Regions from separate parts of the Neorhizobium sp. AL 9.2.2 genome, predicted to be linked through region 2. Evidence: predicted binding sites of a transcription regulator. Region 2 holds the regulator's gene; the other holds the start of a gene.
What was found. Region 2 encodes LexA, which represses DNA repair genes until DNA is damaged. Its sites were predicted from a motif close to TGTTCNNNNTGTGTTCNG; they were not measured.

Region 1 (7,982 bases), on a different contig from region 2:
TCACGCACGCGCATGAGGATCACTACGGCGCCATGAACGATCTGTGGCCCGGCCTCAAGGTGCCGGTCTACGCCTCTCCGTTTACGGCGGGCATGCTGGAAGCAAAGCGCAATTACGAAGGCACCCGTGCCGAAATCCCGATCACCATCTTCAAGGCTGGCGATCGCATCAATGTCGGCCCGTTCGAGATCGAAGCCGTCGGCGTCAACCACTCGATCCCAGAGCCGATGTCGCTGGTCATCCGCACACCGCTCGGCAACGTCGTCCATACCGGCGACTGGAAGATCGACCATGCGCCGTCGCTAGGGCCCCTGACCGATGAGAACCGTTTCCGCGCGATCGGCGACGAGGGCGTTCTCGCACTGATGTGCGACAGCACCAACGCACTGCGCGAAGGCGTTTCGCCCTCAGAGGAAGAAGTGTCGGAAGGCCTGCGCCAGGTCATCCAAAATGCTGCGGGCAGGGTGGCAATCACCACCTTCTCGTCGAATGTCGGCCGCATCCGCTCGATCGCCGAAGCAGCCGACGCCGCCGGCCGCGAAGTTCTGCTGCTCGGCTCGTCGCTGAAGCGAGTCGTCGCCGTGGCCCGCGACCTCGGCATCATGGAAGGCATCAAGCCCTTCATCTCCGAAGACGAGTTCGGTTATATCCCGCGCGACAAGGTCGTCGTGATCCTGACGGGCAGCCAGGGCGAGTCGCGCGCAGCGCTTGCCAAGATCTCCCGCGACGAGATGCGCAACGTCGCGTTTGCTGCGGGCGATACGGTCGTATTCTCCTCGCGCACCATTCCGGGCAACGAAAAGCCGATCATCGAAATCAAGAACGCGCTGATCGAACAGGGCATCAAGATCATCACCGACTCGGATGCGCTTGTGCATGTTTCCGGCCACCCGCGCCGCAATGAACTTCTGAAGATGTACGAGTGGACCAGACCGGAGATCCTCGTGCCTGTTCACGGCGAGGCAGCCCACCTTACCGCCCAGGCAGCGCTCGGCGCCACCGCCGGCATCAAGACCATCCCGCGCGTGCGCAACGGCAATATTTTGCGTCTCGCACCGGGCCCGGCCCAGGTCATCGACGATGCGCCACATGGCCGCGTCTTCAAGGACGGCAAGCTGATCGGCGACTTTGAGGAAATGGGTATCGGCGACCGCCGCAAGCTCTCCTTTGCCGGTCACGTCTCGGTCAACGTGCTGCTCGACAGCCGCTTCGACTTCCTGAGCGATCCCGACGTCGTTGCCTTCGGCATGCCGGAGGTCGACTATGAGGGCGAGGGCATGGAGGACACGCTTTATGACGCGGTTCTCAATGCGATCGAAAGCATCCCGCGCGCCCGCCGCAAGGATCTCGACATGCTGCGCGAAGCCGTGCGTCGCTCCGTCCGCTCCGCGGCCAACCTGGCCTGGGGCAAGAAGCCGGTCGTGACGGTGTTCGTCTCCAAAGTCTAAGGCGCCGTCGCCAAACCAAGTCTGCCCACGGCCTCCGACACCTTCTCCTCGCTGTAAGCGTCAAGAGGGTTCGGGGCCGGGCAGATGTGTTAGCATTTCAGCATGTTGGCTGCGTCTGCGGAATCAATCTCGCAGAGCTTGGCCGGACGGGAAATATCGAACCTCGTCCTTTGCGCCCGGCATCCCCTGTTCTATAGGTAGTGCGGAGGAGACACATCATGCCATTGCTGACCGTCGCTGCGATCTATTTCATTCTCTGGTGGACGGTTCTGTTCGCCGTCCTGCCGCTTGGCTATCGCAGTCAGCAGGATGATGGGGAAGTGATGGTCGGGACGGTGGAAAGCGCGCCCGCGACATTCCGCGGCGGCAGGGTCATCTTGCTCACGTCCGTGATCTCGGCGGCGCTCTACCTCGCCTACCACATTGCCTCCACTTACTTTGGCTTCGGCATCGACAGCATTCCCAACTTCATCCCGACATTCGAGTAGGGTGGACGAGCGGGCGTGTCATTCGCCTGTCACACACCTCCGGCATTTGTGCGGGTAACTGCTGTCTTACGATCGCTATTCAGCGGATTGGCCATGCCTGTGAGCAGGGCAAAAAAAAACAAGGCGGTTAAGCCTTGTTTTTCAGTTTCGCGTGATACTCATTCCGTTACCGGGGCTGCGACGAGCGCGCCAGAGATCTGATCCTCCCAAGACTTGACCGCGAACTGGCAAGAATTTGAACTCCTTGCCTCTTTTGTGAGCTGAACCTAGCTTAACGAATGTGCTTTGTCACTCGATATTTTTGCATTTTTGACACAGTTTGGCAAAAATTTCCCGTGGACGAATTTGTCGCAGGGCTTGTCATCAAGCCGTTGAGCTTCAGCCAGTGCAAGCGCAATCTGCTGTGCCGCGGTGCGCGCTATGGGTTCCATTTGCGCCCTCGAACGGCTATGTACGCCGTCAAAGTTCAATCCAAGAAACGGCCGATTCCCTTGTTATCTGGGGAACGCCTCGGAAACCGGAAACGTCCATGCGTCTGTCCCGCTATTTTATGCCCATCCTGAAGGAAAACCCCAAGGAAGCGGAAATTGTCTCGCACCGGCTGATGCTGCGTGCGGGCATGATCCGTCAGCAGAGCCAGGGCATCTATTCCTGGCTGCCGCTTGGCAAGCGCGTGCTGGACAAGGTCAACAAGATCGTCCGCGAGGAACAGAACCGGGCTGGCGCCGTCGAACTGATGATGCCGACGCTGCAGTCGGCCGAGCTGTGGCAGGAAAGCGGTCGCTACGACGCCTACGGCAAGGAAATGCTGCGCATCAAGGACCGCCAGGAGCGGCCGATGCTCTACGGACCGACCAACGAGGAAATGATCACGGATATCTTCCGGTCCTACGTCAAGTCCTACAAGAGCTTGCCGCTCAACCTCTACCATATCCAGCTGAAGTTCCGCGACGAGATCCGCCCGCGTTTCGGCACCATGCGCTCGCGCGAATTCCTGATGAAGGATGCCTATTCCTTCGATTTGAACAAGGAAGACGCCGTCCATTCGTATAACAAGATGTTCGCGGCCTATCTGCGCACCTTCGATCGGCTGGGACTGCGCGCCATTCCGATGCGTGCCGATACCGGCCCGATCGGCGGCAACCACAGCCACGAGTTCATCATCCTTGCCGAAACCGGTGAGTCGGAAGTGTTCTCGCACCGGGACTTCGTCAATTTCGACATTCCCGGCGAAGACACCGATTTCGACGATGTCGCCGGCATGCAGGCGATCTTTGACAAGTGGACATCGGTCTACGCCGCGACGTCCGAAATGCACGACGAATCGGCCTTCGATCAGATCCCGGATGCCGATCGCCTCTCTGCCCGCGGCATCGAAGTCGGCCATATCTTCTATTTCGGCACGAAATATTCCGAGCCGATGGGCGCAAAGGTGCAGGGCCCTGATGGCAAGGAACATCTTGTCCACATGGGATCCTACGGCATCGGGCCGACACGCCTTGTTCCCGCCATCATCGAAGCATCGCATGACGATAACGGAATCATCTGGCCGGCATCCGTTGCGCCGTTCGATGTCGTGGTGATCAACATGAAGCCCGGTGACGAGGCATGCGATCGTCTGTCGGAAGATCTCTACGCAAAGCTCAACAAGGCCGGTAAGGACGTGCTGCTTGACGATACCGACGAACGCGCCGGCACCAAGTTCGCGACAGCGGATCTGATCGGTGTTCCGGTACAGATAATCGTCGGTCCGCGCTCCGCCGCCAACGGCGAGGTCGAGGTCAAGGACCGCAAGTCCGCAGCCCGTGACGTCATGACGCTCGAAGCGGCGCTCAACCGCGTCGCCGGATGATCGGACACCGACGTCTCGCCGGGCCAGTCTGACGACAGGCTAGGCAGGCATATCTGATACAGCAGCGCGGGAAGCCTCCCGCGCGCTCCATGTGTAAGGAAGCGTGAATGGCGAGCATCGCGACGAGTGGTGAACCAGAGAAGGTCGACAAGTCTCCGCGGGCTGGCGCTTTCTCGTCGTTCGAGCGAATGGTCGCCTGGCGCTACCTGCGCTCGCGCCGCAAGGAAGCCTTCATCTCGGTCATCGCGGGCTTTTCTTTCGTCGGCATCATGCTTGGCGTCGCGACACTGATCATCGTGATGGCGGTCATGAACGGCTTTCGCACCGAGCTCATTTCCCGCATTCTCGGCATCAACGGCCACATGGTGATCCAGCCGATCGACCAGCCGTTCACCGATTACGCCGAACTGACCAAGAAATTCGCTGCCGTTCCCGGCGTCAAGATGGCCCTGCCGCTTGTCGAGGGGCAGACGCTGGCATCCGGCAAGGGTGGCGCCGGTTCCGGCGCTCTTGTTCGCGGCGTACGGCCGGAAGACCTTGAGAAGGTCACGGAAGTCGCCGGCAACATCAAGCAGGGCGATATCGTCGGCTTTGCGTCGGGGCAGGGCGTTCTCGTCGGCTCCAGGCTTGCCTCGCAGCTCGGCATTTCGGCCGGCGACCAGATCACGCTGATTTCGCCCGAAGGCGACGTGACACCGATGGGTGTCAATCCGCGCGTTAAATCCTATCCAGTGTCCGGCGTTTTCGAGATCGGCATGTCGGAATACGACGCGACGATCATCTACATGCCGCTTGAGGAATCGCAGCTCTATTTCAATGCCGAAGGGCTGGTGCAGTCGATCGAACTGTTCATCGATCACCCCGACAATGTCGAGGACATGCGTCCGCTGGTGGAGCAGGCTGCCGGTCGCCAGATTTTCATTACCGACTGGCGCCAACGCAACCAGACGTTCTTCTCGGCGCTTCAGGTTGAACGCAACGTGATGTTCATGATCCTGACCCTGATCGTGCTGGTCGCGGCACTCAACATCATCTCGGGCCTGATCATGCTGGTGAAGGACAAGGGCTCCGATATCGCAATCCTGCGCACGATGGGCGCGAGTTCCGGCGCCATCATGCGGATCTTCTTCATGACGGGTGCTGCTATCGGCATCGTTGGCACGTTTGCCGGCGTCGCGCTCGGCGTTATCGTCTGCCTCAACATCGAATCGATCCGACAGTTCTTCTCCTGGGTCTCGGGCACCATCCTGTTTGATCCGGAGCTCTATTTCCTCAGTCAGCTTCCGGCCGAAATGAGTTTTGGCGAGACCTTCTCGGTCGTCATCATGGCGCTGGTCCTGTCCTTCTTCGCCACCATTTTCCCGGCATGGAGAGCCTCGAAGCTCGATCCTGTCCAGGCCCTCCGATACGAATAGGTCTCCATGGCTGTCCCGCGTAAAACCGTCCTCAATCTCTCAGGCGTCGAACGTCACTACGGCCAGGGGGAGACGAGCCTGTCGATCCTCAACGGGGCAGACTTCTCGCTCGTGAGCGGCGAGATCGTGGCGCTCGTCGCCCCGTCCGGTACCGGCAAATCGACGCTCTTGCATCTGGCAGGCCTGCTTGAACATCCGGACGCTGGCGATGTGACGATCGGCGGTCGGGCCTGCAACGGTTTGTCGGATGAAGAGCGCACCTCGATCCGTCGCTCCGACATCGGCTTCGTCTACCAGTTTCACCATCTCCTGCCGGAATTCACGGCGATCGAGAACATCATGATGCCGCAGCTGATTGGCGGCCTTTCGAAGGGGGAAGCGCGCGAACGCGCGGGCCAGCTTCTCGATTACATGCGAATCGGTCATCGCGGCGAACACCGCCCGTCGGAACTGTCTGGTGGTGAACAGCAGCGCGTGGCGATTGCCCGTGCGGTGGCCAACGCGCCCCGCCTTTTGCTGGCCGACGAACCCACCGGCAATCTCGACCCGAAGACGGCATCCTACGTGTTCGAAGCGCTGGAGGCGCTGGTGCGCCAGTCAGGGCTTGCTGCACTGATTGCCACTCACAATCATGATCTCGCTGCCCGCATGGATCGTCGCGTCACGATCGAGGGCGGCAAAGTCGTCGAGTTCTAGCGAACGCACTGATCCCCAAAGCGTGCCCCTAATCCGATAGTGTCCATCGTCACATCCTCGAAGGGGCGTGCGATGGACACTGCTGCCATGGAATGACGTCACGTCAGCGATCCGCAGCGATGGCTGGCGTTTGGCTGCCGACCGCGTGCGTCGGCCGGCAACGGCTTGGTCCTATGGAGCGCTGGTTACCTCCAGCCAGCAAGCAGCATTAACCATCGGTCAGAATCTTCTATTCCCGTTTTGTTCTACTATTGACGGTGGCACGAAAAGAGAACAAAGTGCCAACATAAACGAACACGGGAGACGACGATGACTGACCTTCTTCGTGATATTGCCGCATTCGCCTCCATTGCAACTTTCGTTGCCAGCTTGTCGATGATCATGCTGGTAATGTGAGCCGGTCCGTGCTCGCCCAGCCGGCGGGCGCAAGCGGAAAGAGGTTGAGAAGACCATTCTTGACTCGACTCTGAAGCCCCCGCGCCGGACAATGACCCGATTCAAGGAATGGGTATCAGATGGCGGACGCAGCGACTTTACAATCGGAATCGGAGGATTTGGGAGCGACGCCACAGTTCGTGCATCTGCGCGTCCATTCCGCCTATTCGCTTCTGGAAGGTGCGCTGCCGCTTAAGAAAATCCTCTCCAAGGCCATCGCGGACAATCAGCCCGCGATCGCCGTCACCGATACCAACAATCTCTTCGTCGCGCTGGAATTCGCCCAGAAATCCATCGGTGATGGCATTCAGCCGATCATCGGTTGCCAGCTGTCGATTGACATGGAGGATCAGCCGGACGAGCGCCGCAACGGCCATTTGGCGAAGCTGCCGGCAATCGTTGTGCTCGCCGCCAATGCCAAGGGATACGAGCGGCTGGTGGATCTCGTCAGCCGCGCCTATCTCGATGGAGAAGGGCAGGCGGCAACGCATATCTGCCGCGCCTGGCTGGAAGATGGCGGCACCGAAGGACTGATCGCGCTGACAGGTGCTGCCGGTGGCCCTGTCGACGTGGCAATGAAGGATGGCAACACCGTACTCGCAAAGGCGCGCCTCCTGTCATTGAAGCAGGCCTTTGGCGATCGGCTCTATATTGAACTGCAGCGTCACGGCACTTACGACCGCCGTCATGAGCAGCGGATGATCGATCTTGCCTACGACCAGGATGTGCCGCTGGTCGCGACCAATGAGGCCTTCTTCCCAGGTCAGTCCGATTACGACGCCCATGATGCCCTGATGGCCGTCGCGCACAATGCGATCGTATCCGACGATACCCGTTTCCGTTTGACGCCCGACCATTACCTGAAGAGCCGTGCCGAAATGGCAAAGCTGTTCGCCGATCTGCCGGAAGCGCTCGATAACACGGTCGAGATCGCCAAGCGCTGCTCGTTCATCCTGAAGACCCGCAGCCCGATCCTGCCGCGCTTCACCGGCGCCACCGACGATCCGGCAGAAGCGGAGCGCGCCGAAACGGCGGAGCTGCGCCGTCAGTCGGTCGAAGGCCTCGAGAACCGGATGGCCGAACTCGGTATCACCGCGGGCTTCACCGAGCAGGATTATCGCGAACGGCTCGATTTCGAGCTCGGCGTCATCGAGAAGATGAAGTTTCCGGGCTACTTCCTGATCGTTGCCGACTTCATCAAATGGGCAAAGCTGCAGAACATCCCGGTCGGTCCGGGTCGCGGTTCCGGTGCAGGCTCGCTGGTTGCCTATGCGCTCACGATCACCGACGTCGATCCGTTGCGCTTCTCGCTGCTGTTCGAACGCTTCCTCAATCCCGACCGCGTCTCGATGCCCGACTTCGACATCGACTTCTGCCAGGATCGCCGCGAAGAAGTGATCCGCTACGTGCAGCGCAAATATGGCCGCGAGCAGGTGGCGCAGATCATCACCTTCGGTTCGCTGCAGGCCCGCGCAGCACTGCGCGACGTCGGCCGCGTTCTCGAAATGCCCTATGGCCAGGTCGATCGCATCTGCAAACTGGTGCCCAACAACCCGGCCAATCCGACCACCTTGGCAAAGGCGATCGAGGAAGAGCCGAAGTTTCAGGAAGAGGTCGACAAGGAGCCGGTCGTTGGCCGTCTTCTCGA
Region 2 (7,982 bases):
GTTTGCACCCAGGCGCGATTTGTTCGGGGTGCCGTCGAGCGCGATCAGGGTCTTGTCGATGTGGATCTGGCTTTCGGCATCGAAGCCGCCGATCGCGTCGAAGATCTCGGTGTTGACGGCTTCGACAGCCTTTTCGACGCCCTTGCCACCATAGCGCTTGCCACCATCGCGAAGTTCGACGGCTTCATGCGCGCCCGTGGAGGCGCCCGACGGAACGGCGGCGCGGCCCATCGAGCCGTCTTCCAGATAAACATCCACCTCGACGGTCGGATTGCCACGGCTGTCCAGAATTTCGCGAGCGATGATGTCGGTAATGGCGGTCAAGGGTCTCTCCTCGGTTGATGTGCGAGCCTGAATTCGCAGGCTCAGCGAACAGGCGTGTCATCGACATTGTGCGATCGTCGATGACACGCGGATTACAATCCAGTCAATTCGGCGGTTTTTCGACGCCGTCAGCCTTTTGCGATGGCGTCGAAGGCCAGCAGCTTTTCCAGAAGGCGCGGCATGTCCTTCAGGTGGACCATGTTCGGACCGTCGGACGGTGCGTTGTCAGGATCTTCGTGGGTTTCGATGAAGACGCCGGCAACACCGACTGCGACGGCTGCACGGGCAAGCGTTTCGACAAACTCGCGCTGGCCGCCGGAAGAGCCGCCCTGGCCGCCTGGCTGCTGGACGGAATGGGTTGCGTCAAAAATAACAGGGCTTCCGAGCGACGCCATGATCGGCAGCGAGCGCATGTCGGAGACAAGCGTGTTGTAGCCGAACGAGGCACCGCGCTCGCACAGCATCACATTGGGATTGCCGCTTTCGAGGAACTTCGCCTGAACGTTCTTCATGTCCCAGGGCGCCAGGAACTGGCCCTTCTTCACGTTGATGGCGCAACCCGTCTTTGCGGCCGCGACGAGCAAGTCGGTCTGGCGCGACAGGAAGGCGGGGATCTGCAGGATATCGATCGTATCCGCCACGAGAGCGCATTGCTCTTCAGTGTGAATGTCGGTCAGAACGGGAAAGCCGAATTCCGTCTTCAGATCGGCAAAGATCGCCATCGCGTTGTCCAAGCCGATGCCGCGCTTGCCGGAGATCGACGTGCGGTTGGCCTTGTCGAAGGAGGATTTGTAGACGAGGCCGATGCCGAGTTTCTTGCAGAGTTCGACAAGCGTGCCGGCGATCATGAACGCATGATCACGGCTTTCCATCTGGCAGGGACCGGCAATCAGCGAGAGCTTTGCCGTGTTTGAGAAAACGACTTTCGAACTCCCCTCGCCCACGGACACTTCAGAATTGGCGGAGACTGTCATTTCACTATTCCTCGAAACCGAAAACCACACCTTGCCCCGGGGCTGCCGACACGATCACGCGGCCATCCCTGCGGATGAATGCGACGTCATTAGCAGCAAGGGTGATCTCTGTCACGGCGAGATCGGTGGTCTTGAAGATGATCCCGCGCGCAGCGAGGCGCGACGATAACAAGGGCTTCATCGAAGACCGGAACTCGTCGCTGAACGTGTCGTTGGATTGAATGCGGATGCTGGCATTGGCAGCTTCGATCCGCAGACCGTCTTTCCCTTGCTCGGGTTGCGTCTCGAACACGGTTTCGAAAAGCGGCAGAAACTCCAGCGGGTCATCTGCAGAAAAGACGATCTCTCGAAGGCCTGTAACGGCGTTTGCGTGCTCATCAAGACCACCGCGATCTGCCGGTAATGCGGCCATGCGCTGGCAGGAAAACAGCAAGATGTCATCGACCTCGGGAACTGCCGCGAACGCCAGACGGAATGAGACTTCGCTCTCCCCACCATCGGGCAACTGCATCGGGCGGGAGAATTGAAGCATCTCGCCCGCAGACATGTGCCCGTCCACAAAACGGATATGATCGGCCGCTGCATCCTGCGTCCCGACGACCACCGCCGATAGACCTTCCCTTTTCCGCTGGCCGCGGAAGCGGATGTCGCGATCGGTGAACACGTTGCCTCGTTTTGCCGCAAGCGAGGCTTGCCGACGGTTCACAATGGCCAGCGGCTCGAGATACGAGCCATCCGCGAAGAATATGCAGGCATTGGCTGTGCCGAAAGGGTGAACACCTTCAGGTGCCACAGTAAAGCCGAGAGCGGTCAACCTCCCCCGCGCTGACGCCAGATCTGCAACGGGCAGAACCAAATGATCGACTGACTTGTTACCCACTTACACCCCCAAAGTCTTATTCCGCAGAACATTGGCTATCGCGGGAAACTCGGCAAGTGCTGCGCACGAACTGAATACGTGATCGAACGCTGAAATGAGACTATTCTTGAGCAAAAATTTGGGGCTTGCGGAACACAGATAGAACATATAGCGTCCGTTCTGCATTTGTTTCCAATTCTGAGGGTCCCGTCCATGCTGACACGCAAGCAACAGGAGTTACTTCTGTTCATCCACGAGCGGATGAAAGAATCAGGCGTGCCGCCGTCGTTTGACGAAATGAAGGACGCTCTCGACCTTGCATCGAAGTCCGGCATCCATAGGCTGATCACCGCGCTCGAGGAGCGTGGCTTTATTCGCCGTCTGCCGAACAGAGCACGCGCGCTCGAAGTGATCAAGCTGCCTGACGCCTATGTGGCGAACCTTCATCCGCGACGGGGTTTTTCTCCCAGTGTCATCGAGGGAAGCCTCGGCAAAACGCAACCGGTCGTCGCTCAGAAGCCGGCGCCGGTCATGGCGGACAATCCGTTCTCGACAAACATTCCGGTCATGGGTCGAATCGCTGCCGGCGTGCCGATCTCCGCGATCCAGAACAACACCCATGACATCGCCGTTCCGATCGAGATGCTGGGTTCCGGCGATCATTACGCGCTCGAAGTGAAGGGCGATTCGATGATCGATGCCGGCATCCTCGATGGCGATACCGTCATCATCAAGAATACCAGCACCGCAAGTCCAGGCGATATCATCGTTGCCCTGGTCGATGAGGAAGAAGCGACCCTGAAGCGGTTCCGCCGCAAGGGTGCCTCGATCGCACTGGAAGCGGCAAACCCGGCTTACGAGACCCGCATCTTCCCGCCCGACCGGGTGAAGGTCCAGGGCAAGCTTGTCGGCCTTATTCGCCGCTACCATTGAGAACGCTGTCATCCCGGAGATGCGCAGCAACAGCCTCCGGGATGCCAAAGTCGAATTGTCGCGTTCGCCAGTCATAGAACCGGTGGACGGTCCACGGACGGCTTGAGGTCTGTGCGCTGTCTCGCATCGCCGCCGTAATCTTGATGTCTGGCGCTGTCGCGTTCGGAATAATGGTGATTTCCAGTGCGCCAGTCCGGCGCAACGTCCGCCCGCTGAGAAGCAAGGCGCCGGAGCGGCAAGTATCGAAGCGTGCGCCGGGCGAGACGATGATCCGACCGACATCGCAGGCAAGACCGGTGTATCGGTTGTCTTCGACGGTGACGATCCGGATGTCCTGAGCAGTCTGCGCCGCGCACAGGATTTTCGGCAGACAGGCGAATCGTCCGGGCTTCAATGCTTGAAGAAAACCCCTGACATATTCGATTTCCCGGCGCGTCAAATCCGGTCGCGAATGTGGTCCAGGTGGTCTGTCATCGCTTTTCGCAAGGCTGGCACCTCGCGCTGGTTCCGAAGAGGCAAGAACCGGCAAGGCGAGCGGTTGTTCTCCGGTCTCAAGCACCAGCGCTCGCCGCCATTGATCGTAGATAAATCCCGGCGGTCGGGTTCGATTGAGGGTGATCTTGTCATCCTGGATCACGCCGACCGATGCGCCGTCTTCGGATATGACGATATCAGGCCTCGGCGCCGAGCCTGAGCGGACCGCAAAGAGCAAAGCCACCGCCATGAACAGCGCGCCTGTCAACCTCAGCGGCGTGCGCAGCAGCGTCAGAAGCAGAAAGCCTGCCGTCGCCAGAGGCAGGAAAAGCGGGTTCTGCCGGCCGATGGCAATATCGCCGCCCCATGCGGCGACGATCTCGGCAATGCGAATGACGATCCGCAGCCCCTCGCCCATGATGAACAGAACGGGAGCATCCAGCCCGAACGGCATCAGCAGCATGGCCACGAGACCTGCCGGCATCACCACGAAGGAAATGATCGGCATGGCCGCGAGATTGGCCGCGAGGCCGTAGGTGGTCAGATGGTGGAAATGCTCGATCGAATAGATCGACGTCGACGTACTGCCGATCAGCGACGTCACCACGATCCCGGCAATGAAATGCAACGTCGCCGCAATACCCGTTATCCAACGGTTGCTACCTTTTGTCTCCTCCTTTCCTTTCGCGAAATATCGCGTCCAGAGGGCGAACCCTGCCACCAGTGCCGCGGTTGCCGCAAACGACATCTGGAAACTCGGACCCAGAATCTCCGACGGCGAGATGGCGAGGATGATGATTGCCGAAAGGGCGACGTTGCGAAGGCTGATGGAGGGTCGATCGACGAGCACGGCGACCAGCATCACCGCCATCATGATATAGGCCCGCTCGGCGGAAACCCCGAACCCGGAAATTAGGTAATAGGCGGTCGCCATGACAAGCGCACCGAACGCGGCAAACTTCTTGATCGGATAGGCCTGCGCAAAGCCTGGAAACAGCGACAGGACGGAGCGAACGCCGACGAAGAAGATACCGGCTGCCAGCGCCATGTTGAGGCCTGAGATCGCGACGATATGGGCCAGTCCGGACAGACGAAGCGCCTCGGTCGTCTCACGGGAAATTGCACGGCGCTCGTCGGTCACGATTGCGGCAGCAAAAGCGCCCGCATCCCCCTTGACCGTATCGCGGATGCGATTGCCGATTGCGCTGCGAAGCGCAAAAAGCCCCCGCTGCATGTCCGACCATAACCCGGGTTGGTCATCGATCGCCGGTTGTACGCTAGGCGCGCCGTAAAAGAAGCCAACGGCCCCGATTTGATCGAAGTAGGAGGAGAAGGCGAAATCGTTCAATCCGGGAAGCGCCGGGCCAGAGGGTGGCGACAGACGGGCACGGCCGGAAACGCGCTCTCCGATGTCTGCAGGGTCGTGTTGGCTTCTGGCAAGAACCGAGACGCGCTGTGGCGGTCGTGAAAGCGAGGGCTCAGATGTCTGCTCGATCCTGAGGATATAGCGCCAGCGGCGCTGTGCATCGGCTTCGCGTCGTTCGACAATCCCGCTGATGGTCGTCGTGACGGGCGAATCGAGCACGACCGTCGAACACCGCCAGGTTTCGAGCGCTGCCAGCGCAGAACCGGAGAGAAGCAGGCAGAGTACAAGGTTGGCACGAGACAGTGGATGCGCGCGATACCGTGTCAGCCCTGCGGTCACCATCGAGATCGCAAGCATGGTTGCGAGAATGAATGGCGATGGCGTCCAAGGAAGTGCGAACCAGGTCGCAGCGCCGGCGCCTAGCAAGACAGGCAGGAAGAGGAACACATGACCGTGGGAAAGCTCCTCGCTCAACGACGTGCACAGCCATTTGGAAACGGGCCGGTCTCTGACCACATATCCCAGGAAAACATCCTCGGAATGATGGTCGTTTCGACCATCATTCCGGACTTCCGCGGGCATTGTCTGCGATGCCGATTCGGGCGTCCAGAGTGCGATTGCGTGGGGTGTCGAAGCAAGCATCATCGGCTTGCTGCTGGCTGCCTCAAAAATCGCTCCGCCATTCGCCATGATGGTTTATCCCGCCGGCTCCGCTGCAGAGACGGTGATTGATAAACGCAACCTGCGCGTTTATATTCTCCTCGTCAACACATTCGCCAAGCTGCGGTTTTCCTTCACGTTACGGCCTCTTACACCATGAGGTTGGGCATCTTTTAAACGTGTCCTGCCTAAATTATTTTCGCGCTGCACAAAATGTCGCAGGAGCGCTTGGCATCACCTTTAGGATCATATAGCTAACTTGCGACGCTTAACTCTTATGGCGCTTTCTGGGCGCCATGCCGCCAACAGGTTGGAGGATCAGAATGACGGAACAAAGCGCAAATCTCGTACTTGGTGATAAGACAGTCGACCTCTCGGTGCGATCGGGCACGATTGGGCCGGATGTTATCGATATCGCAGCCCTGTACAAGCAAACCGGTGCCTTCACCTACGACCCCGGCTTCACGTCGACTGCATCCTGTGAATCCAAGATCACCTATATCGACGGCGACAAGGGTGTTCTCCTGCATCGCGGCTACCCGATCGAGCAGCTTGCTGAACAGGGTGACTTTCTGGAAACCTGCTATCTGCTTCTCTATGGAGAACTGCCGACGGCTGCCCAGAAGAAGGACTTCGATCATCGCGTAACCATGCACACCATGGTTCACGAGCAGATGAGCCGCTTCTTCACCGGCTTCCGCCGCGATGCGCATCCTATGGCCGTCATGTGCGGTTGCGTGGGCGCTCTCTCGGCCTTCTATCACGATTCCACCGACATCACCGATCCGCACCAGCGGATGGTTGCGTCGCTGCGCATGATCGCCAAGATGCCGACGCTCGCCGCCATGGCCTACAAGTACCATATCGGCCAGCCCTTCGTGTATCCGCAGAACGACCTGGATTACGCCTCCAACTTCCTGCGCATGTGCTTTGCCGTGCCGTGTGAAGAATACCAGGTGAACCCGGTCCTGTCGCGCGCCATGGATCGCATCTTCATCCTGCATGCGGATCACGAACAGAACGCGTCGACCTCGACGGTTCGCCTTGCAGGTTCCTCGGGTGCAAACCCGTTCGCCTGTATCGCTGCCGGCATTGCCTGCCTCTGGGGCCCCGCTCACGGCGGCGCCAACGAAGCAGCGCTCAACATGCTGACCGAGATCGGGACCGTCGACAAGATCCCGGAATACATCGCCCGTGCCAAGGACAAAAACGATCCGTTCCGTCTGATGGGCTTTGGTCACCGCGTCTACAAGAACTACGATCCGCGCGCCAAGATCATGCAGAAGACCACGCATGAAGTGCTGGCGGAACTCGGTCACAAGGACGATCCGCTTCTGCAGGTCGCCATGGAACTCGAGAAGATTGCTCTGACGGACCCCTACTTCATCGAAAAGAAGCTGTACCCGAACATCGACTTCTATTCGGGCATCACCTTGAAGGCGATGGGCTTCCCCACGACGATGTTCACCGTTCTGTTCGCGCTTGCGCGTACCGTCGGCTGGATCGCCCAGTGGGCCGAAATGATCGAAGATCCGCAGCAGCGTATCGGTCGTCCGCGCCAGCTCTATACCGGCGAAGCGCAGCGTGACTACACGCCCGTTTCGAAGCGCTAAGCGCTGTAATAGGCTTTGCGAATAGAAAAACCCGTTCAGCGATGAACGGGTTTTTTGTTGTCTAACAGTTCGAGTACCGCACCTGCTGCGGCCTCTCCAGGCGGAACAGGGACGTCCAGTCTCTGCCAGGCAAGTGCGAACCCGTCGAGCATCGCACGGCGCTCCGGCGTGTCGGCGGACAGACGTTCCGCCCAGCGGCTGAGGCTTCCGGGTCGCACGACCTCGTTGACATATTCGGGAACGACCGGGTAGTCGGCGATCAGGTTCGGAAGCGCGCCGGTCCAGATCTTGATGCGGCCGGCCAGAAGCTTGATCAGCCAGTCCGTTTTGTAGGCTGAGACAACAGGAACCGTCGCAAGCCCCAGTTCCAGGATAACCGTCCCTGAAGCCGCCAGCGCCACGTCCGCCTCTGCGAAGGCAGCCCATTTTCCGGCTGTATCCGTGGTAATCTCGACATGAACCGGCAGATCTGCGGCCATCTTCCGCACCAGTTCTTCCCGGCGCGGTACCGTCGGAAGCAGGAACCGGGTCTCACCATTGCGATCTGCAAACTCGCGCGCAGCCTCGCCGAACACGGGTAGGAGTGCCTTGATTTCGGCTGAACGGGAGCCCGGAAGCAAGAGGATCGTCTTCTTGTCGGCGGAGGTCTTGACCGGCCTCTCGGCGCGCGCAGCACGGACCCTCAGGAGATCCGCATCATTGGTCAGCCGGTGACCGACGAACACTGTCTGCGGACCCTCCAGCCTCCGCATCGCTTCCGGCTCGAACGGAAGGACGGC

Region 1: the regulator LexA is predicted to act here: its motif matches at 6,130-6,147, upstream of dnaE (DNA polymerase III subunit alpha).

What each region holds. Positions count from the first base shown of each region.
Region 1 covers NZ_JAALXU010000001.1:1,285,229-1,293,210, forward strand. Annotated here, with positions in the region: gene G6K99_RS06170 (ribonuclease J) at 1-1,448, shown strand, start outside; gene G6K99_RS06175 (DUF1467 family protein) at 1,667-1,936, shown strand; gene proS (proline--tRNA ligase) at 2,466-3,788, shown strand; gene G6K99_RS06185 (lipoprotein-releasing ABC transporter permease subunit) at 3,896-5,203, shown strand; gene G6K99_RS06190 (ABC transporter ATP-binding protein) at 5,210-5,899, shown strand; gene dnaE (DNA polymerase III subunit alpha) at 6,415-7,982, shown strand, end outside.
Region 2 covers NZ_JAALXU010000003.1:1,275,110-1,283,091, forward strand. Annotated here, with positions in the region: gene eno (phosphopyruvate hydratase) at 1-324, opposite strand, end outside; gene kdsA (3-deoxy-8-phosphooctulonate synthase) at 453-1,298, opposite strand; gene G6K99_RS12785 (VOC family protein) at 1,303-2,178, opposite strand; gene lexA (transcriptional repressor LexA) at 2,371-3,090, shown strand; gene G6K99_RS12795 (ComEC/Rec2 family competence protein) at 3,071-5,620, opposite strand; gene gltA (citrate synthase) at 5,914-7,203, shown strand; gene lpxB (lipid-A-disaccharide synthase) at 7,239-7,982, opposite strand, start outside.